4 regions of the Pseudoalteromonas sp. T1lg122 genome follow, and region 3 is predicted to be linked to each of the others. Evidence: predicted binding sites of a transcription regulator. Region 3 holds the regulator's gene; each other region holds the start of a gene.
The links. The regulator sigma-54, encoded in region 3, starts transcription at its own class of promoters, with help from an activator protein. The targets are predictions, from matches to a motif close to GTTGGCACGNNNNTNGNNT.
Positions count from the first base shown of each region.

Region 1: the regulator sigma-54 is predicted to act here: its motif matches at 3,115-3,133, upstream of flgJ (flagellar assembly peptidoglycan hydrolase FlgJ).
Region 2: the regulator sigma-54 is predicted to act here: its motif matches at 3,099-3,117, upstream of dps (DNA starvation/stationary phase protection protein Dps).
Region 4: the regulator sigma-54 is predicted to act here: its motif matches at 2,772-2,790, upstream of C2M33_RS11925 (DUF3192 domain-containing protein).

Region 1 is NZ_PQCG01000034.1:435,101-440,150, reverse strand. It holds gene C2M33_RS20185 (flagellar basal body rod protein FlgF) at 1-361, shown strand, start outside; gene flgG (flagellar basal-body rod protein FlgG) at 383-1,171, shown strand; gene flgH (flagellar basal body L-ring protein FlgH) at 1,187-1,870, shown strand; gene C2M33_RS20170 (flagellar basal body P-ring protein FlgI) at 1,883-2,977, shown strand; gene flgJ (flagellar assembly peptidoglycan hydrolase FlgJ) at 3,171-4,139, shown strand; gene flgK (flagellar hook-associated protein FlgK) at 4,153-5,050, shown strand, end outside.
Region 2 is NZ_PQCG01000032.1:371,772-376,821, reverse strand. It holds gene C2M33_RS14175 (hypothetical protein) at 1-117, shown strand, start outside; gene C2M33_RS14170 (serine hydrolase domain-containing protein) at 146-1,375, shown strand; gene corA (magnesium/cobalt transporter CorA) at 1,497-2,453, shown strand; gene dps (DNA starvation/stationary phase protection protein Dps) at 2,514-3,032, opposite strand; gene C2M33_RS14155 (CBS domain-containing protein) at 3,259-3,678, opposite strand; gene C2M33_RS14150 (substrate-binding domain-containing protein) at 3,758-4,663, opposite strand; gene C2M33_RS14145 (GGDEF domain-containing protein) at 4,871-5,050, opposite strand, start outside.
Region 3 is NZ_PQCG01000031.1:98,032-103,081, forward strand. It holds gene mgtE (magnesium transporter) at 1-202, opposite strand, end outside; gene C2M33_RS11270 (HPr family phosphocarrier protein) at 413-685, opposite strand; gene rapZ (RNase adapter RapZ) at 699-1,544, opposite strand; gene ptsN (PTS IIA-like nitrogen regulatory protein PtsN) at 1,545-1,997, opposite strand; gene hpf (ribosome hibernation promoting factor) at 2,001-2,288, opposite strand; gene C2M33_RS11290 (RNA polymerase factor sigma-54) at 2,316-3,812, opposite strand; gene lptB (LPS export ABC transporter ATP-binding protein) at 3,928-4,653, opposite strand; gene lptA (lipopolysaccharide transport periplasmic protein LptA) at 4,650-5,050, opposite strand, start outside.
Region 4 is NZ_PQCG01000031.1:240,215-245,264, reverse strand. It holds gene C2M33_RS11940 (SO_0444 family Cu/Zn efflux transporter) at 1-1,234, opposite strand, end outside; gene zntR (Zn(2+)-responsive transcriptional regulator) at 1,218-1,631, opposite strand; gene C2M33_RS11930 (D-2-hydroxyacid dehydrogenase) at 1,726-2,670, shown strand; gene C2M33_RS11925 (DUF3192 domain-containing protein) at 2,834-3,214, shown strand; gene C2M33_RS11920 (diguanylate cyclase) at 3,248-4,171, opposite strand; gene C2M33_RS11915 (response regulator) at 4,140-5,050, opposite strand, start outside.

The sequences.
Region 1 (5,050 bases), on a different contig from region 3:
GAAAGTTGAGTTTAGTGAAGACGGTGCTATTCAGGTTCGCCCGCAAGGTGCACCAGCGAACTTTTTAGAAGTGGTTGATCGCTTAAAAGTGATTGAGGCTGATAACACTCAGCTTGAAAAAGGTAATGACGGTTTATTTCGACCAAAAGAAGACATGCTGATCAATGACCTGTGTGGTTTTTGTGATATTTCGCCAAATGTGAAAGTACTATCGGGAACGCTTGAAATGTCAAACGTAAACCCGGTGCATGAAATGGTCGACATGATCAGCAATCAACGCCAATTTGAATTACAAGTTAAATTGATGAAAACAGCCGAAGAGCTCGATGAGCGTCAAGATCAGCTGTTACGCATTGTTTAAGATGACTGAGAGGGTAGAGTTATGAATCCTGCATTATGGATCAGTAAAACCGGGCTTGACGCCCAGCAAACCGATATTTCGGTGATCTCAAATAATCTCGCGAATGCCAGCACGGTCGGTTACAAAAAAAGCCGCGCCGTATTTGAAGATTTACTATATCAAAACATCAACCAACCAGGTGGTCGTTCGTCACAAGACACTGAAATGCCATCAGGCTTAATGCTTGGTGCGGGTGCCAAAGTGGTTGCCAACCAAAAGAACTTTTCACAAGGTAACATGCTTACCACTGAAAATTCACTGGACTGGATGATTTCAGGCCCTGGTTTTTTTGAAGTACAATTACCGGATGGCAACATTGCCTATTCGCGTAACGGTCAATTCACGACTGACGAAGATGGCCGCATTGTAACATCGGGCGCGGGTTTTCCTTTGCAACCGGAAATGAATGTTCCAGACGATGCGCAATCAATTACTGTTTCACAAGACGGTGAAGTGTCAGTGCGTATTTCAGGGCAACCAGACAACGTGGTCATTGGTCAGCTAACGATTAGTGATTTTATTAATCCATCGGGTCTTGAGCCTATGGGACAAAACTTATACACAGAAACCGCTGTAAGTGGTGCGCCTGTGCAAGGTAACCCAGGTATCGATGGTTTAGGTACGGTGGTTCAAGGTTCCCTTGAAACCTCTAACGTGAATGTAACTGAAGAGCTTGTTAACTTGATCGAAACACAACGAATTTATGAAATGAATTCAAAAGTGATTTCAGCGGTTGATGAAATGCTTAGTTACATTAATCAACAGCTTTAATGGGTAGGAGGCAGCATGCGTAATATTATCTTAGTCACATCGGCAGCATTAATGCTGGGTGGTTGTATGACAACGCAAAATCATCATGTGGTTCAGGATGACCCTTACTATGCGCCTATGTACCCTGAGCCAACAACAGAGCCGATGGTACCTACAGGGTCGTTGTTTGATAGTTACTCATCAAATGATTTGTACTCGGATAAAAAGGCACTGCGTGCTGGCGACATCATTACGGTTAAATTGCAAGAATCAACGCAAGCCACCAAAGCCGCTAAAACCGAGACCGACAAAGAAACGGACGCCAGTTTAGACCCTGTTATAGGCCTTGGCGGTAATCCGGTCAACATTGGTGGTGACAGCATTCAATTTGGTATTGGTTCTGGGGCATCATTTAAAGGTGACTCAAAGTCTAACCAATCAAACAGCTTATTTGGTGATATTTCTGTCAATGTGATGCGTGTTCTACCCAATGGCAACTTGGTTATTCGCGGTGAAAAATGGCTCACTTTGAACACAGGTGAAGAGTTTATTCGCTTAGAAGGTTTGGTTCGCCCTGAAGATGTTGCCGCAGATAACACGGTCACATCAAATCGTATTGCCAATGCGCGCATTCAATATTCAGGTAAAGGGCAAATTCAAGAAACGCAAAGTGCAGGTTGGCTGTCTCGTTTCTTTAGTAGTTCGCTTTTCCCATTTTAGAGGAATAAAGTCATGAATGGGTTTAAATACATCATCGCTCTTTGCTTAATTAGCCTGCAGTTTTCTGCACAGGCTGAGCGAGTCAAAGATGTATCTATGGTTGAGGGCGTGCGCTCAAACCAATTAGTGGGGTATGGTTTAGTGGTTGGTTTACCTGGCACTGGTGAGCAAAGCCGATTTACACAACAAAGCTTTAAAGCCATGCTGAATGGCTTTGGTATCACTTTACCTGATAGCTTAAAACCTAAAATTAAAAATGTTGCTGCTGTGGCAGTGCATGCTGAGTTACCAGCGTTCAGAAAGCCTGGTCAAACCATTGATATTACCGTGTCGTCTATTGGTAGTGCGGGCAGTTTACGTGGCGGTACATTGTTACAAACCTTCCTAAAAGGGGTTGATGGCAATACTTATGCAATTGCGCAAGGTAGTTTAGTGGTTGGTGGTTTAGGTGCTGAAGGGGCTGATGGTAGCCGTGTAATTATTAACACGCCAACAGTGGGTCGTATTCCAAATGGTGCTATTGTTGAACGTGCTATTAAGAGCCCGTTTATGCAAGGTGACTACATTACCTTCAATTTAAATCGTCCAGATTTCACAACGGCAAAACGCTTAGAGCAAACCATTAATGATTTAGTGGGTCCTGACAGTGCTCAGGCAATCGATGCAGCTTCAGTAAGAGTGTTAGCACCGCGTGATGCATCTCAACGTGTCGCGTATTTGTCTACCCTTGAAAACTTAGAGTTTAAACCGGCAGATACCGCAGCAAAAATTATTGTCAATTCGCGAACAGGCACAATTGTGATTGGCAAAAACGTGAAGCTACAGCCAGCAGCTATTACCCATGGTGGTTTAACGGTCACCATTGCTGAGCAGCAAAATGTCTCACAGCCAAATGCCTTAAGTGATGGTGAAACCACGGTTACCAATCAAAGCATTATTGATGTCAATGAAGATGACTCACGTGCTTTTGTTTTCAATCCGGGTGTTAATCTAGATGACCTCGTTCGCGCAATCAATGAAGTGGGGGCCGCGCCGGGGGATTTAATGGCAATTCTTGAAGCTTTAAAAGAAGCGGGGGCGATAAACGGGCAACTGGTTATCATTTAAATTAAAACGCGCTTTCGGGCGCGTTTTTTGTTTTTATACCTCTTAATCCTTCAGTGTATAAATATCAGTCAAAACCTTGACCCTGAAGTTACTCCACTCCTATATCCTTTATTAGCCATTCATTTATAAAGTTTTTTATTGGCGCAATTTTTGCATTTTAATTTTCATTATTAACTATTGTGTCAAAAAGCTGATGGATACTAATCATCTCGACAAGCAAAACTTTTTTGATTTAGGCAACTTAGACTCGTTACGTCAAAGTGCGCTAAAAAGTGATGCCTCTAGCGATGCGTCAAAAGAGGCGCTGAAAAAAGCGGCGGCACAATTTGAATCTATTTTCACTCAAATGCTGCTTAAAAGTATGCGTAAGGCAAATGAAGCGTTTGAAGATAAAGACAGCCCATTTAATTCAAGCGGTGTTAAGTTTTTTGAAGAGATGCATGACCAACAGATGTCGGTTGAGCTTTCATCAAAAGGTTCGCTCGGCTTAGCTGATTTAATTGTTCAGCAGCTCTCGCCAGATGGTAAACAGTTTACCCCGGGGTCTGTGCTTAGAACGACGGCTGAGTTTGATAGTGATAAACGCGCCCGCGGCGTAGCGAATGACAGCCACGACATTAAATCTGAGTCACAGCCTGTTGCAGATACATCAGCAAACGAGCAAACAGATAATCGTTTTGAAGATGCTGAGTCATTCATTAGCTCTATTTGGGAGCACGCAAAAAATGCAGCACAGAAGATTGGTTTAAACCCTGCAGTGATGGTGGCTCAAGCAGCCCTTGAAACAGGCTGGGGAAAACACATCATCAGCAAAGCTGATGGCACAAGTAGTAACAACTTATTCAATATTAAATCGGATAGAAGCTGGCAAGGTGACAAAGCGAGTAAAGTCACGCTTGAATTTGAACAAGGCGTGCCTGTTAAAAAGCAAGCTAGTTTCCGCTCTTATCAATCGATTAAAGACAGTGTTAACGATTTTGTGGATTTCTTAAATGAAAACCCACGTTATCAAGAAGCACTTAATAATACCGCAGAGCCTGCTGCCTTTTTAGATTCGTTACAAAAAGCAGGTTATGCAACTGATCCAAATTATGCCGATAAAATTAAGCAGGTATTGAAGCGTGTTGAGCTTCAAAGCGTCGCTGCTTCATTGGTACGTTAAGGAGTAGACCCTCATGTCATTTAGCTTATATGACATAGCAAATGCCGGTGTAAGAGCTAACTCTGAGCTTTTACAAACCACCAGTAAGAACATCGCCAACGTTAATACCGAGGGCTATGTACGTGAGCGCACTGAGTTCACAACCATGATCGATAACCAAGTAGGTCGTGGTGAAACGTATCGTTTACTGAATGAATTTGCGCAAAAGCAATTAAATAGAGATACCTCAAATAAAGCATTCTTTGATCAGTTTGTGACAGAAGCAAGCCGTGTAGATAGCTTGTTCTCAGAAGAGTCAAACAGCTTATCAACTAGTATCAACTCGTTTTTTAACAATGTACAAGAAAGCTTAAATCAACCGTCATCAACAGTTGCACGCTCATTAGTAATGACAGATGCACAAAACTTGATTGATCAAATGGACAGATTATCGAGCATTGTGGTCGACCAAAAAGCGGTGGTGAATGAGCAGCTAGAAATTTTTTCTGAAGAAGCCAATAACCTGATCCAAAATATCAGTGATCTAAATACTAAGATTGCCTCAGTTCACGGTACTGATCGTGAGTCAGTATCAAGTGGTTTATACAATGAACGCGATAAAGCGATTCGTGATTTATCTGAGCTGATTGATATTGAAACACTCGATGGTAATAACGGCGAAAAACAAGTGTATTTAGGCTCTGGTCAAGCACTTGTCATGCAAAGTGGCTCATTTAACCTATTTTCATTCAGTGGCGATCCTGATCCTAATTTTAAAGAACTGAGACTCGATGTGAACGGTGGCAAAGCTGTGCCGCTTGATGTCGATGTGAGTAAGTTAAAAGGTAAAATTGGCGGCTTGTTGGCGTTTCGTGACGATATTTTAGTGCCAGCGCAAAACCAACTTGGTCAAATGGGATTAGCGTTAGCTG
Region 2 (5,050 bases), on a different contig from region 3:
TGCATCTTACAGTTAACGGTGATTTTTGCTTATTTAAATGTGTTTTTATTCCCAGCAGCACTATTAATTTTAATGGTGTTCTTTATCAAAAAGCCTGAACAAATCGAAGTGATTTAATAACGCGTTGTAATACAAGGAATAGAGTATGAGCTGGTTTAAAACGATTCTGTTAACGCTATTTTTGTCATCTGTTTGGGCTGCTACCTGTGTATATGGTGGTGTCAGTGGTTGGTTTTTAAAACCTATTGCCGAAACGGGCAACACTGAGCAGTTTATTGCTAATAGCCAGGCGCTGATTGCCAACAAACACGCAAATATCGCTTATGTTTTGATTGAAAATGGCCAAGTGATTTTTCAAGATTACTCAAAAAGCAAAGATGAAATAACCGCCAATACTCTGTTCCCCGTGGCATCACTGAGTAAATTTATTACCGCCTATGGCGTGATGACTCTGGCTGAGCAACAACAAATTCGTTTAGATCGCGCGATTAATGAGCAACTCACGGGCTGGCAGTTACCTGAATCAGAGTTTGATAATCAAACTGTTAGCCTTGCTCATCTGTTATCTCATACTGCGGGGCTTGGTGATGGTTTAGGCTTTGCTGATATTGAGCTAAATGAAACCGTACCAAGCTTGCTTGAGTCACTAAACAAGCCGCTATCATCAACGGGTGTGCGTGAAATTAAAGTCACCAAGCCTGTGGGCGATTTTCAGTATTCTGGGGGCGGCTATTTGATGCTGGAGCTGCTGGTAGAAGAGAAAACGAATCAACGCTTTGCAACTTGGATGGCTGATAACGTCTTTAAGCCAGTTAATATGACTGATGCCAGTTACGATGTACTCACTGAGTTAGACAATATCGCACCTGCTTATGATAAAAGCGGGCAAGCTGCTGGGCATTTTCAATACGCATCGGCAGCGGCAACAGGCTTACTGGCAAGTAGCCATGACTTGATCGCTTTAGTGCAAGCATTAACATCACCTCAAACAGGGCAGTTAAGCCCGCAAATGATCAGTACCATGCGAGAGCCATTGGCTATTAGCTTAGGCGCACCAATTTGGGGGCTAGGTACCATGCTTTATGCGCCAACAGCATCGGGAGATTTTGTGTTTGGCCATGACGGCGCAAATGAACCGGCAATAAATAGCACGCTTCGCATTAACCCAGATAACAATGATGCAATCATCGTACTTAGTAGCGGCGGTGAACATATTGCATCAAAACTCGGGTATGAATGGACGCTTTGGCAAACCGGTTACCCCGACTTTTTAGCGTTTGATGTTGCCCTGCAAAGTGCTTTTGTACCTTGCTTATTAGGCCTTGGCATCATCTTGATAGGTATGCTTGTGGTGCGCTTCAAAAAAGCGAAATAAGCAATTGATGTTAGGTTTAAATTATTTTTCTGCTTTACCCGGTAATTAGTAGCATTGTCATTGTTCATTAACGTGAACAGCTATAGTATTTGCTATACATTGATTATTCAGGGTAGGGCGCATGTTACGATTTTTTTCTATAGACCAAGGTGTGATCACAGAAACTGAGCCAGCTGCTGATACACCGCTTGTTACTTCTATTAAAAATGCCCACTGGATTGATACCATAAATCCGACCGAAGAAGAACGGCAAGCGCTGGCAAGCACGCTTAATATCACCTTACCCGGTGCTGATGATGTTGAAGAAATCGAGGCCTCTTCCCGTTGTTTTATCGACCATGAAGGCTTGCATGTGCATGCGCTTTTCATGTCACCAAATGAAGGGCGCTTTAATACGGTAACCGTGGCTTGTTTACTACAAGACAACTGCTTGCTGACAATCCGCGATGATGAACTAGCCGATTTTCGTCTTTTACGACTGCGTGCTCGGAAAGGGCAGGTAGCGTGTGATAATCCAAAGCAACTTTTGGTGACTTTATTTGACCAAAAAGTCGAAAACCACGCTGACATGCTTGAAGACATGCATCACCAGTTAGAAAAACTCAGTGCCTATGTACTTGAAGAGGATGACTCAGACTTAGAAGAAGCTGTTAGTCGAATTTCGCGCCTTGAAGATAATAACGGTAAAGTGCGTTTATGTTTGATGGATACGCGCCGGAATATCTCGTTTTTACTGCGCCACCTAGGAGCGCCGACAGAAGACCGCGAATCACTACGTGAAATTGTACTCGATATTGATACCCTTATGTCTCACTGTACATTTTTGTTTGATAAGGTGAATTTCTTAATGGACTCGACTCAGGGTTTTATTAACATCGAACAAAACCAAATTATAAAAACCTTCTCTATCGCCTCAGTGGTGTTTTTACCGCCGACCGTTGTCGCCAGTATCTATGGGATGAATTTTAACAGCATGCCTGAACTGCAATGGGCATGGGGTTACCCGTTTGCAATTGGCATTATGTTGCTGTCTGGCTTTGCACCTTACTTGTTCTTTAAACATAAAGGTTGGTTGTAACAAAGCATAAAAAAGCCCAGCAAATGCTGGGCAAGGGGTCTTCGGATAGACCTAGGGGGTTTAACCTTTCAATTCGCCGGTAGACGATTCGATATGTGCACGAACAAACCATTGGAATTGTTCTAAGTCAGCCAGTTGGCCGGTGATCATATCTTCAGAAACTGGATCTAGCTCACCAAGCTTATCGATAGCTGCACGGTGGTCTTTATTAACACCGTTATACACTTTATCAAGCGCTGTTAGGTGGTCAGTCACTAAGCCTTTACCAATTGAATAATCTTGCCAAGTACGGCGTTCTACAATTGATTGAGGTGTACCAACCGGTACGCCGCCCATGGTTGCGATACGCTCTGCAATCGTGTCAGTCATCTCTTGCACTGCGCTTACTTGTGGATCAAGCATTTCGTGTACACCAATAAAATTAGGGCCAACAACATTCCAATGAATGTGTTTTAAAGTGAGGTGTAAATCGATTAAAGCGACCATGCGCTGGTCTAGAATAGCAATCGTGTCCGCTGCAGCTTGGTCTTTAACACCAGGTGCTGTAAATTCTGCGACTTTTGATGATGAATTACTCATTACTCCTCCGAGATTATCTGTAAATTTCCTTTCGCTTTTAATCTAAAAGCATGTGTAATTACATAGAAGCAAGCGTTGTGCCTGATAATTATAAAATTATAAATTGTTGAATATAAATGGTTAATTTGATTTTTATCTTGGGCTGGAGTAGTTGTGGCTATGAAAGAGTATGAAAACTCTGCACACCTTCTGTAAAAAATTCAGTGTGCAGATACAAAGTTACGAGTTAAGAAAGTAATGCCGCCGCTAAACGAACAAAGTCTGATGAAGTTAGAATTCCCACTAAGTTGTTATCTTTATCAACCACCGGCATGCAGCCATGACGGTTTTCAACAAAAAACTTAGCAACTTCGTGTAGCGGTTGCTCTGGCGAGATACTGGTAAAATCGGTAGCCATAATATCAACTACTTTGGTTTGCTTTTCCTTGCGTTCAAGAGCGCTGGCGCTGTAATTAGCCATGATATTCATTACCTGAGCAATCATGATTTTTTGCGTTAACATGCCAACTAAACCACCGTGCTCATTGATCACTGGGATATGACGGACATTTTTCTCTTTCATTAGATTATGAGCATCATGCAGGGTATTTTGCGCGCTAATGGCGAATGGGTCTGGCGTCATCAAATCACTAACTAGGTGTGTCATGGCTACATCCTTACAATTAATCAAGTTGTGGTAAGTCTAGCGCTTATCGAGTTAATTGCACTTTAGTGAGATCAAAGTTTTAGTGATTAACGGTGCAAGTGCCAGCATTACTTTGCTGACAATAATGAAAGTCTAAATAATAGTGAGACTTAGCTGGGCGTTCACCTTTAGTGAGGTATTGATACATCAACTCGGCAGAAAGTCGGCCCATTTCAAAAGGGTTTTGACCAATATTGGCCGATGATAATCCTTGCTGTAATACTGCTAATTGCATTTGCTCAGTATCGGCAGAAACAATCACCACTTCTTGATTGGCAATACGTTGTTTATGTTTAGCAATCACGTTTGCATAGTTAGGGTTAAATTGAGCAAAACCGGCTACCGCTAGAAATAGTGGTGGATTTTCAAGGTTAAGCAGTTTGTCGAGTTGACCGAGTGACACCCCTCGCTTACCTAAGCTATATAAAGGGCAACGGTCAAATTCACTCCAGCCATTTTCACCGCTTAAACGTTTCTCTGTTTGCCCTGATAAGGCATAGCGAACGCCTTCAATACGCTTGTTTAAATTAGGCGTTGTTGAATGCCCTGATTGAATACACACTTGATTATTTGCCTTGTTGGTGAATTTTTTTAATTCGTTCCCCAAGGCCACACCATAATCAAAATTATTGGTACCCACATAAGCTAAACGGTACTGCTGATCTTCCTCAAGCAGATCAGAGTCAAAAGTGATCACAGGAATGTTGTTATCTTTAAGCTTTTTTAAAGCTCTTTCAACAAGGTAATTGGAATCTGTAGTTGCGATTAATAAACCGCTAATATTATTTCTGCGAACAAGATCGGTGATCACTAATACTTGCGTGCGAATATCTTGAAAATCTTTGGGGCCGTCGTAAATACATTCAAAATCGAGATGCTGTTTTGCAAATTGCTCACAGCCTTTAAAAGCTTGCTGATAAAAGCTATCGTTTTTGGTTTTACCCACAACTGCCACCACATATTTAGCCTGAATTGGCAGGGCGAAAAGCCAAAAACTGGCGCACAAAAACACCCAGTTTAATTTAAAATTTAATAATACTTTTAAGGGCATAGCACTACATATTGCAAGTTAAGCACGAGCTAATTATAGTGACAGAGTTTGAATTTACAAGGTTGATAGAAAGGTATTTGTTTTCGTGGCGTCTCTAGTTGTTTATTCCTTGTTTAGGCTGTTGGTTTCTATGCGATTACGACCATTATTTTTCGCTGCATAAACGGCTTTGTCTGCGCGGTTTACTAAGCTTTCAAAGCTGTCATTTGGTTGCCAATTGGTTAAACCAAAGCTAGCAGTAACCGATATACGATGTTCTCGATAAGCTATTTGACTGGTTTC
Region 3 (5,050 bases):
CATCACCGCGGACATCTGGGTCAACCAGTTGCCAAAGCATACGACGAATTTTATGAGGAGAAGATTCAAGTAAAAGGGCTGTATCACAAGGCGCCGTTTTAGCTAACATACCGCGCACTTGAACAAATTGACCACTATTGAGTGACTTGGTCACTTGTTTGAGTTGTTGTAGTGGGTAATCTTGTTCAAAGGCTTCTGGCATTGGCGTCCTTACAACTGAAAAAAGTTTAAATAGGCTAAGCAAATCAGCATAGTTGCTTTGTGGTGTATTTGCAGAGATATCGTCGCACTGCGATAAATTTATTAAGAGTTTTGTAATTTAGAGAAGCGAGCGATATAAAAGTAGGATATTTAAAGGGAATTTTAAATATCCGAATTAAGTTTACCGTAAACCCCGAAGGCTTAGCAAATGCTATTCTTGCTCGTGAAAGCGTTGCGCAATTAATTCGCCAATTGCCGTTAATGCGGCATCAGCATCCGGGCCTTCGCATACAACGCGAACTTCTTTACCTTGGCTGCTTTCAAGTAGCATTAACGCTAACACGCTGTCGCCTTCGGCTTCTTTATCGTCTTGATAAAGGGTAATTTTGGCATCAAATTGCAGCGCTAATTGCGCCAAAACAGTGGCAGCACGAGCATGTAAACCAAGTTTATTTTGAATTAAAAAAGTATCTTCAGCGTGCATTCTAGGTGCCTAATTAAATGTCTTGTTCACGGTGACGAATTTTTACATTGGCATGGCTTTTCGCAAAGCTTTCACCAATTGTTTGCGCTAAATAAACAGAGCGGTGTTGGCCACCGGTACAACCAATTGCAATAGTTAGGTAACTGCGGTTATTGCGCTCTAAATGTGGCAACCATGTTTGCACAAAGGTCTGTATTTGCCATGTGAACTTTTGCACTATGCTGTGGCTCGCAAGATAATCTTTTACTGGTTGATCAAGGCCTGTTAGCGGCTTTAAATCTGGCTCCCAGTGTGGATTAGGTAAAAAGCGTGCATCAAATACGTAGTCAGCTTCTTTTGGTATACCGTGCTTAAAGCCAAACGACATAAAGGTAATAATCAGCTTTTTATCTTTTTTACCTAAGATCTTTTCGCGAATTGATTCAGCTAACTGATGAACACTCAAATCGGTGGTGTCAATCATAAAATCAGCGCGGGTGATCAGCACATCGAGCAATATTTTTTCTTGTTTAATAGCAAGATCGAGTGGCAAAGAATCAATCGATAATGGATGTAAGCGGCGTGTTTCTGAAAAGCGCTTTATCAGGGTTTGATCATCACTATCTAAGTAAAATAGCGTTGGGTTTGCAAACCCTGGTAGGTATTCAAGAATATCATTAAATTCTTGCTGCTCTTTCGGTAAGTTACGTACGTCGATACTGACTGCTATTTTATCGTAATTATCAGATACGCTACGTACGAGTGAAGGCAGCAAATTCACTGGAATATTATCAACGCAATAATAGCCTAAGTCTTCAAGTACTCGTAAAGCGACCGATTTACCTGAGCCTGAGCGACCGCTGATAATGATTAATTCCATTTATGCCTCTGCTGATATGACCTGAAACAGTTGCTGATCGGTTGTAGCACTGCGTAACTGTTTACAAAATTCTTTATCTTTAAGTCTATCAGCAATTGTTGATAAGGTCTTTAGGTGAAGCTGACAGTCACCATCTGGTACGATGAGTGCCACAAATATATCAACCGGGCGGTTATCAATAGCATCAAAATTGATGGGTGATTCACTCACTATGATAAACGCATGGGGTTCATCGGCACCGCTCATTCGACCATGGGGAATAGCAATACCGCGACCGATGCCGGTGCTGCCTAGTTTTTCTCGGTTGAGCAAAGCATCTAGGATATCTTGTTGCGATAAATGAGGAAGCTGCTGGTGGGCCAGTTCGCTGATATATTCAAGAATTCTTTTTTTGCTATTAAAAAGGACCGCAGCTTTGCTGCAGTCCTGGTTAGTAAGTGAACTTAGTTTCATAATTTAATGTCGAGCTAATTTCTCTTTGTGTTTAATGACTTGGCGATCAAGCTTATCGATCAGTGAGTCAATGGCTGCGTACATATCTTGATGTTCTGTAGAAGCGAACAATTCGCCTCCGTTTACATGTAAAGTTGCTTCTGCTTTTTGGCTTAATTTTTCTACATCTAGAATGACATGAACATTATTTATATGGTCAAAATGCCTTTCTAGTTTCGCAAACTTGGTGTTTACATAGTCTCTTAATGAATCAGTGATTTCTACATGACGACCAGTTAAATTTAGTTGCATAAGCATTTTTCCTTCTATGTAAAACGTCTAAATCAAACTCTTGCGCTGATTAGACGGAGGTATTGCTAGAGACTCACGATATTTTGCAATTGTACGTCTAGCTACTTTAATTCCTTGCTCAGCCAATATATCTGCAATTTTACTATCACTCAATGGTTTAGCTGAGTTTTCTGCGGCCACTAACTTCTTGATTAAAGCGCGTATTGCCGTAGAAGAACACTCACCACCATTTTCGGTGCTGACATGGCTTGAGAAGAAATATTTCAACTCAAAAATACCCCTCGGGGTATGCATATATTTTTGCGTTGTTACACGTGAAATTGTCGATTCATGCATTTCGACCATTTCAGCAACATCATTTAGCACCATCGGCTTCATCGCTTCAGGGCCGTGCTCAAAGAAAGCTTGTTGTTGTTGAACGATACAGTTGGTTACTTTTAATAACGTATCGTTACGGCTTTCTAAGCTCTTAATAAACCACTTTGCTTCTTGTAAGTGAGAGCGAATAAATTGGCTGTCGCTACTCGATTTTACTGAGCGAGACATAGCCGCATATTGGCTGTTTACTCTAATCTTTGGCATACAATCTGGGTTTAACTCAACCACCCAGCGACCTTTTACTTTTTTCACTGATACATCAGGTATAACGTACTCAGACTCTTCGCGTACTATGCTATCCGCAGGCTTAGGATTTAAGCTGTGAATAAGCGTCATCACTTCTTTAAGCTCATTTTCTTTAAGCTTAGTCTTTTTCATCAAAGTGCGATAGTCGCGACTCGCTAATAATTCGATATGCTCAGATAAAACCATTTTAGTTTCAGCTAAATATGGTGTGCTAGCGTCAAATTGACGAAGCTGAATACACAGGCATTCTTGTAAACTGCGCGCGCCAATACCAACAGGATCGAATAATTGTATTCTTTTTAAGACCGCTTCAACTTCATCAAGTTCGATTTCTTCTTCATCGTTATTTTGATTAAAGCTTTCGACAATATCTTCACAGCTGATCGTTAAAATACCTGAGTCGTCTATGGCTTCTACTATGGCTACGGCAATCGCTTCGTCAGTTGGGCTAAATGGCGTGAGCTGTAATTGCCACATTAGGTATTCTTGTAGGGTTTCAGTTGATGCGCCTTGGTAAATAGACTCATCTTCAGGCATAGGTCCTGATGATGTTGATGGGGCAGCACTCATGTACTCGTCCCACGTGACGTCCATTGCTAAGTCATCACTTACGGTGTCTTTATTGAGGGCGTCACTGCTTTCTTGCTCGTATTCGCTAGGTGCTTCTTCTGCAGACGCGCTTAGTTGCATATCGTCAGATTCAGCTTTTTGCTCATTCTTACCGATACTTTCTTCGTTGTAATCAGCCTCTTCCACTTCAAGTAGGGGATTACTATCAAGCGCTTCTTGAATTTCTTGCTGGAGATCCAATGTACTGAGCTGCAACAAACGAATCGCTTGTTGCAGTTGTGGAGTCATTGTAAGTTGCTGGCCCATGCGCAGCTGTAATGATTGCCTCATGTATCCCTAACAATCCTTTTTAAGTTATCGATGACTGTGCTGTGACAGTTAAAAAATTATCGATTTATTGTCATTGTTATAAGTCTAGCAGATGCTCTAGTCGGTGGCGTAATGGTTACAGCCTGAATTGCTCGCCTAGATATACATCACGTACAGTTTGGTCAGCTAATACGTGCTCAGGTGTGCCTGATGCAATTAGCTCCCCATGAGAAACAATGTAGGCTTTTTCACAAACATCAAGGGTTTCTCTAACATTATGGTCAGTAATGAGTACCCCAATACCGCGGTTTTTTAGGTGCTCAATAATTTTCTTTATATCTAACACTGAAATTGGATCAACACCAGCAAAAGGCTCATCTAAAAGGATAAATTTAGGATTTGCGGCTAATGCGCGAGCAATTTCAACGCGGCGACGTTCGCCACCTGACAGCGCCATACCTTGGCTGTCACGGATATGTTGAATGCTAAATTCGTCGAGTAAGCTGTTTAGCGTTTCTTCGCGGGTGGTTTTATTTAGATCTTTACGGGTTTCTAAAATTGCCATCAAGTTTTGATAAACCGTCAACTTTCTAAAAATTGACGACTCTTGCGGCAGATAACCAATACCTAAACGTGCGCGGCTATGCATTGGTAAAAGCGTAATGTCGTTATCATCAATGCTGATTTTACCTTTGTCGCTAGGTACTAAGCCTACAATCATATAGAAGGTTGTCGTTTTACCTGCGCCATTTGGACCAAGTAAACCAACAATGCTGCCAGCTTCAACTTCAAGGCCTACATTTTTAACCACTTGGCGGCCTTTGTAGCTCTTAGCTAAAAGCTCTGCTTTTAATGTGCTCATGGTTGGCCTTTGTTATCTTTTTTGTTTTCAACTGGAACGAGGATCGTGTGTACGCGATCTGTTGAGTTTTCGTCTTTTTCTGCGCTGATCAGCTGTTGAGCCATATCGTAGGTAATGCTTTTGGCCGTTACTTTTTGACCCGATTGAGTGACTTCAGCTTCGCCATTGAGTGTTAAGAAGCGTTTCGCAACATCGTAACGTACTTCTTGTGCACTGGCGCTCATTACGGTGCCATCAGCTTGCTTTTCTTCGAAATAAGCAGGATTACCTGTCGCGATAATTAATTCGACAGTGCCTTCGGTGTCTCCACCGTGTGCTTCAAGACGCTCAGCTGTAATACGACGATTACCATGCACGATCTCTACGTTACCTTCGAATATGCCAACGCCATCTTTTA
Region 4 (5,050 bases), 140 kb from region 3:
TTAGCAGTAATCTAAGGATTAAAATTGCCAATACAATACCTGCTATCAGGCTTAACCAATGTGGTAGAACTTCATGCTCTTCACCCATCATCGGCGCCACCACAAAACCATATTGCGCCACTAAATAATCGGTTAAAAAGCCAAATGCCAGCGCCGTACCAATCACCCCAATTAGGTAGGCAAATACCGCACGCTTGCCAAGCTCTTTTCCAACCACACCAAGCGTTGCAATGTTGGTTGCCGGCCCTGCCAACATAAACACCAGCACCGCCCCTGGAGACACACCACTGAGTAATAAGCCTGCCGCAATAGGTGTCGATGCAGTCGCACAGATATACATAGGAATACTGATTAAAATAACCACCAGCATCGCAAAAATACCATTACCCCACTGGCTTAAAAAAGATTCTGGAACATAAGTTTGTACCAGAGCAGCAAAGAATAAACCGATCATTAACCAAATCATGGTGTCTTCAAGCAGCTTGTTACAACTAAAGCTCACCGCACGTTTCAGTTTGCTAAAACGACTTTCAACGGCTTTAGTTGACTGCTCACTGCTACAACAGCTTTTCTGCGAAGGTGCTGCTTTTTCAGTTGCGCAACTGTGTTGTGGCTCCTGAATTGGTTGCGATCCCTTGCTACTACAACAACTTGTTGTTTTAACAGGCTCAAGCTCTTGAGGTGTTTGCTTACTACAACAACTTTGTGCGGGCTTAGCAGTTGCCTCTTTACTGCAACAGCTCGTTGTGGTCTTATGCTCAGGTTGTTTACTACTACAACAAGAGTCTTTTTTAGTAGTTTCTTGATCTGATTGTGTACTTTGCGGTTGATGAAGTTCACTGTCTTTGCCCACTAAGACACCGGCCACAATGGCACTGCACACGGCGGCAATAGGACGTATCACCGCCATAAATGGGCCAAGCAACACATAAGATACCGAAACCGAATCGACCCCAGTTTCAGGGGTTGAAACTAAAAATGCCGTGGTGGCACTTTTTGACGCCCCCGCCCTTCTTAAACCAATAGCCGCAGGGATCACACCACATGAACACAAGGGCATTGGAGCACCAATAAAGGCTGCTTTAACTGTGGTCCATAACCCTTCTTTGCCTAAATGCCGATTAAGAAAGTTAGCAGGCAAATACACATTGAGAAGACCCGCTATGAATAAGCCCAGCATTAACCAAGGCGCTGAGAGTAAAAATAGATGCCAAAAATTATTGAGTAAGTCCATCGATATCCTCCAGCGTCGTTAGTATTGAACAGTTTTCAGCAGGCTCTTCGCCGCCACAACATTTATCTGCTAATAATGAAAGTGAGTCATAAAAGCGAGTAAGCTCTGCAATTCGTTGTGCAACGAGATCGCGTTTTTGTAACGTCATTTCTTTAACTTCATGACAAGAATGCTGATCTTTATGAAACTTGATTTGCAATAGCTCTTTGATCTCAGCCAGACTAAAGCCAACATTCTTTGCTCTGAGAATAAACGCCATTTGTTTATAGTCATTCTCAGAATAAAAACGATATCCCACGTCTGAGCGCGAACTTGGCGTTAACAAACCATGCTTTTCGTAGTACCTTAGCGTATCTGTTGAGACACCCAACTGGCGTGCAAACTCACCTATTTTCATCACCGTCTCCATTGTGAAGCGTTTAATTATTATGCTCACTATAAACCTTGGAGTACACCCCAAGGTCAAGCAATAAATTAAAAAAGGAAAGCACATGAATATTACTGTCCTTGATGCAGCAACATTAGCCAACACGTCGTTAGATGCCCTAGCGCAATTAGGTAAATTAACCTGTTACGACTTAACCGCCCAAGAACAGGTTGTTGAGCGCTGCCAAGATGCCGATGTCGTTGTTAGTAATAAAGTGGTGATTGATCAACACGCCATGAGCAAATTACCTAATTTAAAATTAATATGTGTTGCAGCGACAGGGACTAACAACATTGATTTAGGTGCAGCAAAAGAGCATGGCATCGCAGTGACCAATGTCGCAGGTTATTCAACACCGAGTGTAGTGCAGCATACCTTTACCCTCATCACTAATTTACTGGGTAATACTCACAGATTCATTAATGATTGCCAGCAAGGCTTATGGCAACAAAGCCCCATGTTTTGCCGTTTAGATTACAGCTTTAATGAAATTGCCGGCAAAACACTGGCTATTGTTGGTTATGGCTCGCTGGGTAAAGCCGTTGCCGATGTAGCGCGTGCCTTTGGTGCCAATGTCATCATCAGTGAACGAAAAGGCCAAACGCCTCGTGAAGGTCGTGTTAGTTTCAATGATGCCCTGACCACTGCTGATATTATTAGTGTTCACTGCCCGCTTACTGATGAAACACGCAACCAAATCGCTGCGGCAGAATTAAGCATGATGAAACCGTCAGCTATTATCATTAATACTGCTCGTGGTGGGGTCATCAATGAGGCCGATTTAGCTGATGCATTAGCTAATAATGTCATTGCCGGAGCCGGTGTTGATGTACTCAGTAAAGAACCCGCAGAGCAAGAAAACCCGCTGGCACAATACAAAGGTGCAAACTTATTACTTACCCCACACATTGCATGGGCCAGCCAAGAATCTATCGTGCGCTTAGTTAACGAAATTGCGTTAAATATCCAAGCATTTAATCAAGGCGAAATGCGTAACAGGTTGGTCTAAATCGCAATTTATTAGTCAATAGAGCTAAGTAGTTAGTAATTTATAACTTAGCCTTTTGACTAAAAACAACATAAACAATTGATTTAGTTATGATTTAAAAGTTTGGCAAGCAGTTTGCTATTAAGTGAATAACTAAAAAACAATTTCTTCGGGATAAAAGAACATGAAAAAAGCACTTCTAATTGCCGCGCTAACTGCACCATTTTTAACTGGTTGTGTCATTGCTGTTTCTGACGGCGAAGCCGATACACATTGGGCGGGAAGCTCATCTAGCTGGCAGCAACAACATAAAAATAATCGTGAAGTGATTTCTAATCTTGCATTAGAGACAAGCTACCAAACGGTATTAAACAAACTAAATACACCTAACTTTACCGAGTTATTAAAGCAAGGTGATGATGTGTATCAAGTATTATTCTATGCAACGCATAGCATTCACTCTGATGGCAAGATGACTAAAGACGAGTGTACGCCACTTGTATTTAAAAATGATAAGTTAATTGGCGTGGGTGATACGATTTATAAATCACTTAGCAATGGCTAATAAGAAATTTAAAATGGGTGAGTAGGCAATCGCCTACTCATGTTCATTTACTGCGATCATTCTCGACACTATCTGATCTCGCCCTGCATCCTTAGCCTGATAAAGACCTAAATCAGCCTCCTCTAGTAAGGTTTGCTCAGCATAAACCTGACCATTTTCAGTGGTCGCAATACCAATACTAATTGTGACATGGTCAGCATTTAGCGACGCTTTGTGTGGAATGTTTAACTCATTCACGGCATTGCGCAATTTATTTGCAAACGAGATAGCCTCTTTCACTGAAGTATTGGGTAACACTGCCGCAAACTCTTCACCACCATAACGCGCAACAAAGTCACTGCCTCGTTCACACGCCCCAACTAAGGCATGAGCAATTTGTTTTAAGCAATCATCACCAGCTCGGTGACCATAGCAATCGTTGTAACGTTTAAAGTGATCAACATCCATCAGTAACACCGATAACGGGGTTTGATCCCGACGGCAACGACGCCACTCTCGTGCTAAATTTTCATCCAGATAACGTCGATTTGGGATCTCGGTTAGGCCATCAATTGAGGCGAGCATTTCGAGTAAGTCATTTTTTTGTTTGATCAGCAGCTGGTTACGCACTCTGGCACGCACGATAGCTGCACTAAATGGTTTAGTGATGTAATCCATCGCGCCTAATTCAAGGCCTTTAGCTTCATCATCGTGACTGGTATTGGCAGAAATAAATATTACGGGCAGCATACTGGTGGCCGCGCTTTCTTTTAACTTAGTAAGCACTTCGTAGCCGTCAATGCCTGGCATCACAATATCCAAGATCAACAAATCAACAGTCTGCGTTTTTAAAAACGTCAGAGCTTTTTCGCCACTCTCAACACAAAAAACATCATAGTCTTGCTGCAATGTTTTCTCTAATACCAAGCGGTTTAACGGATCGTCATCAACAATCAGTACCTTGGCTCTTTTCAACATCAGTAGATCCTTGTTCGATGATAAATGCGATGACCTGTTTTATTTGCCATTGCAACTCATCATTTAATTGTTCGGGCAGTTCGCCATCTACCTTAAGCCTAGCTTCACATTGCTGAGCGCACGCTGACAATCGCTTAAAACCGAGATTTCCGGCTGACCCTTTTACATTATGAACCACACGGACCAACTCATCGGTAGTTTTTAATGTAGAGATTTGTAATAACTGCTCTACTGCCATAGTCGCAAACTTTGATAACATAGTTAATACTAACTTAGTATTGTTTGCAAACTGAGACAGTATAAAAGCTTGATCAAAAAAGACTTCTTTTGTGTTATCAAGTTCACTCATTGCTAAAAACAACTTACTAGCAACAATCGGTTTAGTTAGGTGTTTATTCATCCCCGCCGCGATTGAATGCTCAATATCCTCACTTTCACTGTGTGCAGTGAGTGCGTAAATCGGCATTTGCTCTTTGGTGAATGACTGACGAATAATACGCGTTGCCTGGCAACCATCCATCTCTGGCATCTGAATATCCATAAAAATGAGATCGGGCCTTAAGCTATTTGCCAGCTCAATGCCTTTTTCACCATTTTTTGCACACACAACGGTGACATCAATTTGCTCTAGAATACTTTTAATAATGCTTAAATTAAGCGGGTTATCATCCACAGCGAGTACTAAAAGCCCTGATAAGTCAGTACTTGAAGGCAGTGAAACCAGCTCTTTTTTCACAGGCTCTGCGGCTTTATCAAGCTGTAAGCAAAAGCAAAATTCACTGCCTTTGCCTTTTTCGCTTTCAAGTTTAATTTCGCCTCCCATTAACGCAACTTCGTACTTAACAATCGCTAAGCCTAGACCCACCCCCTGATGAGAGC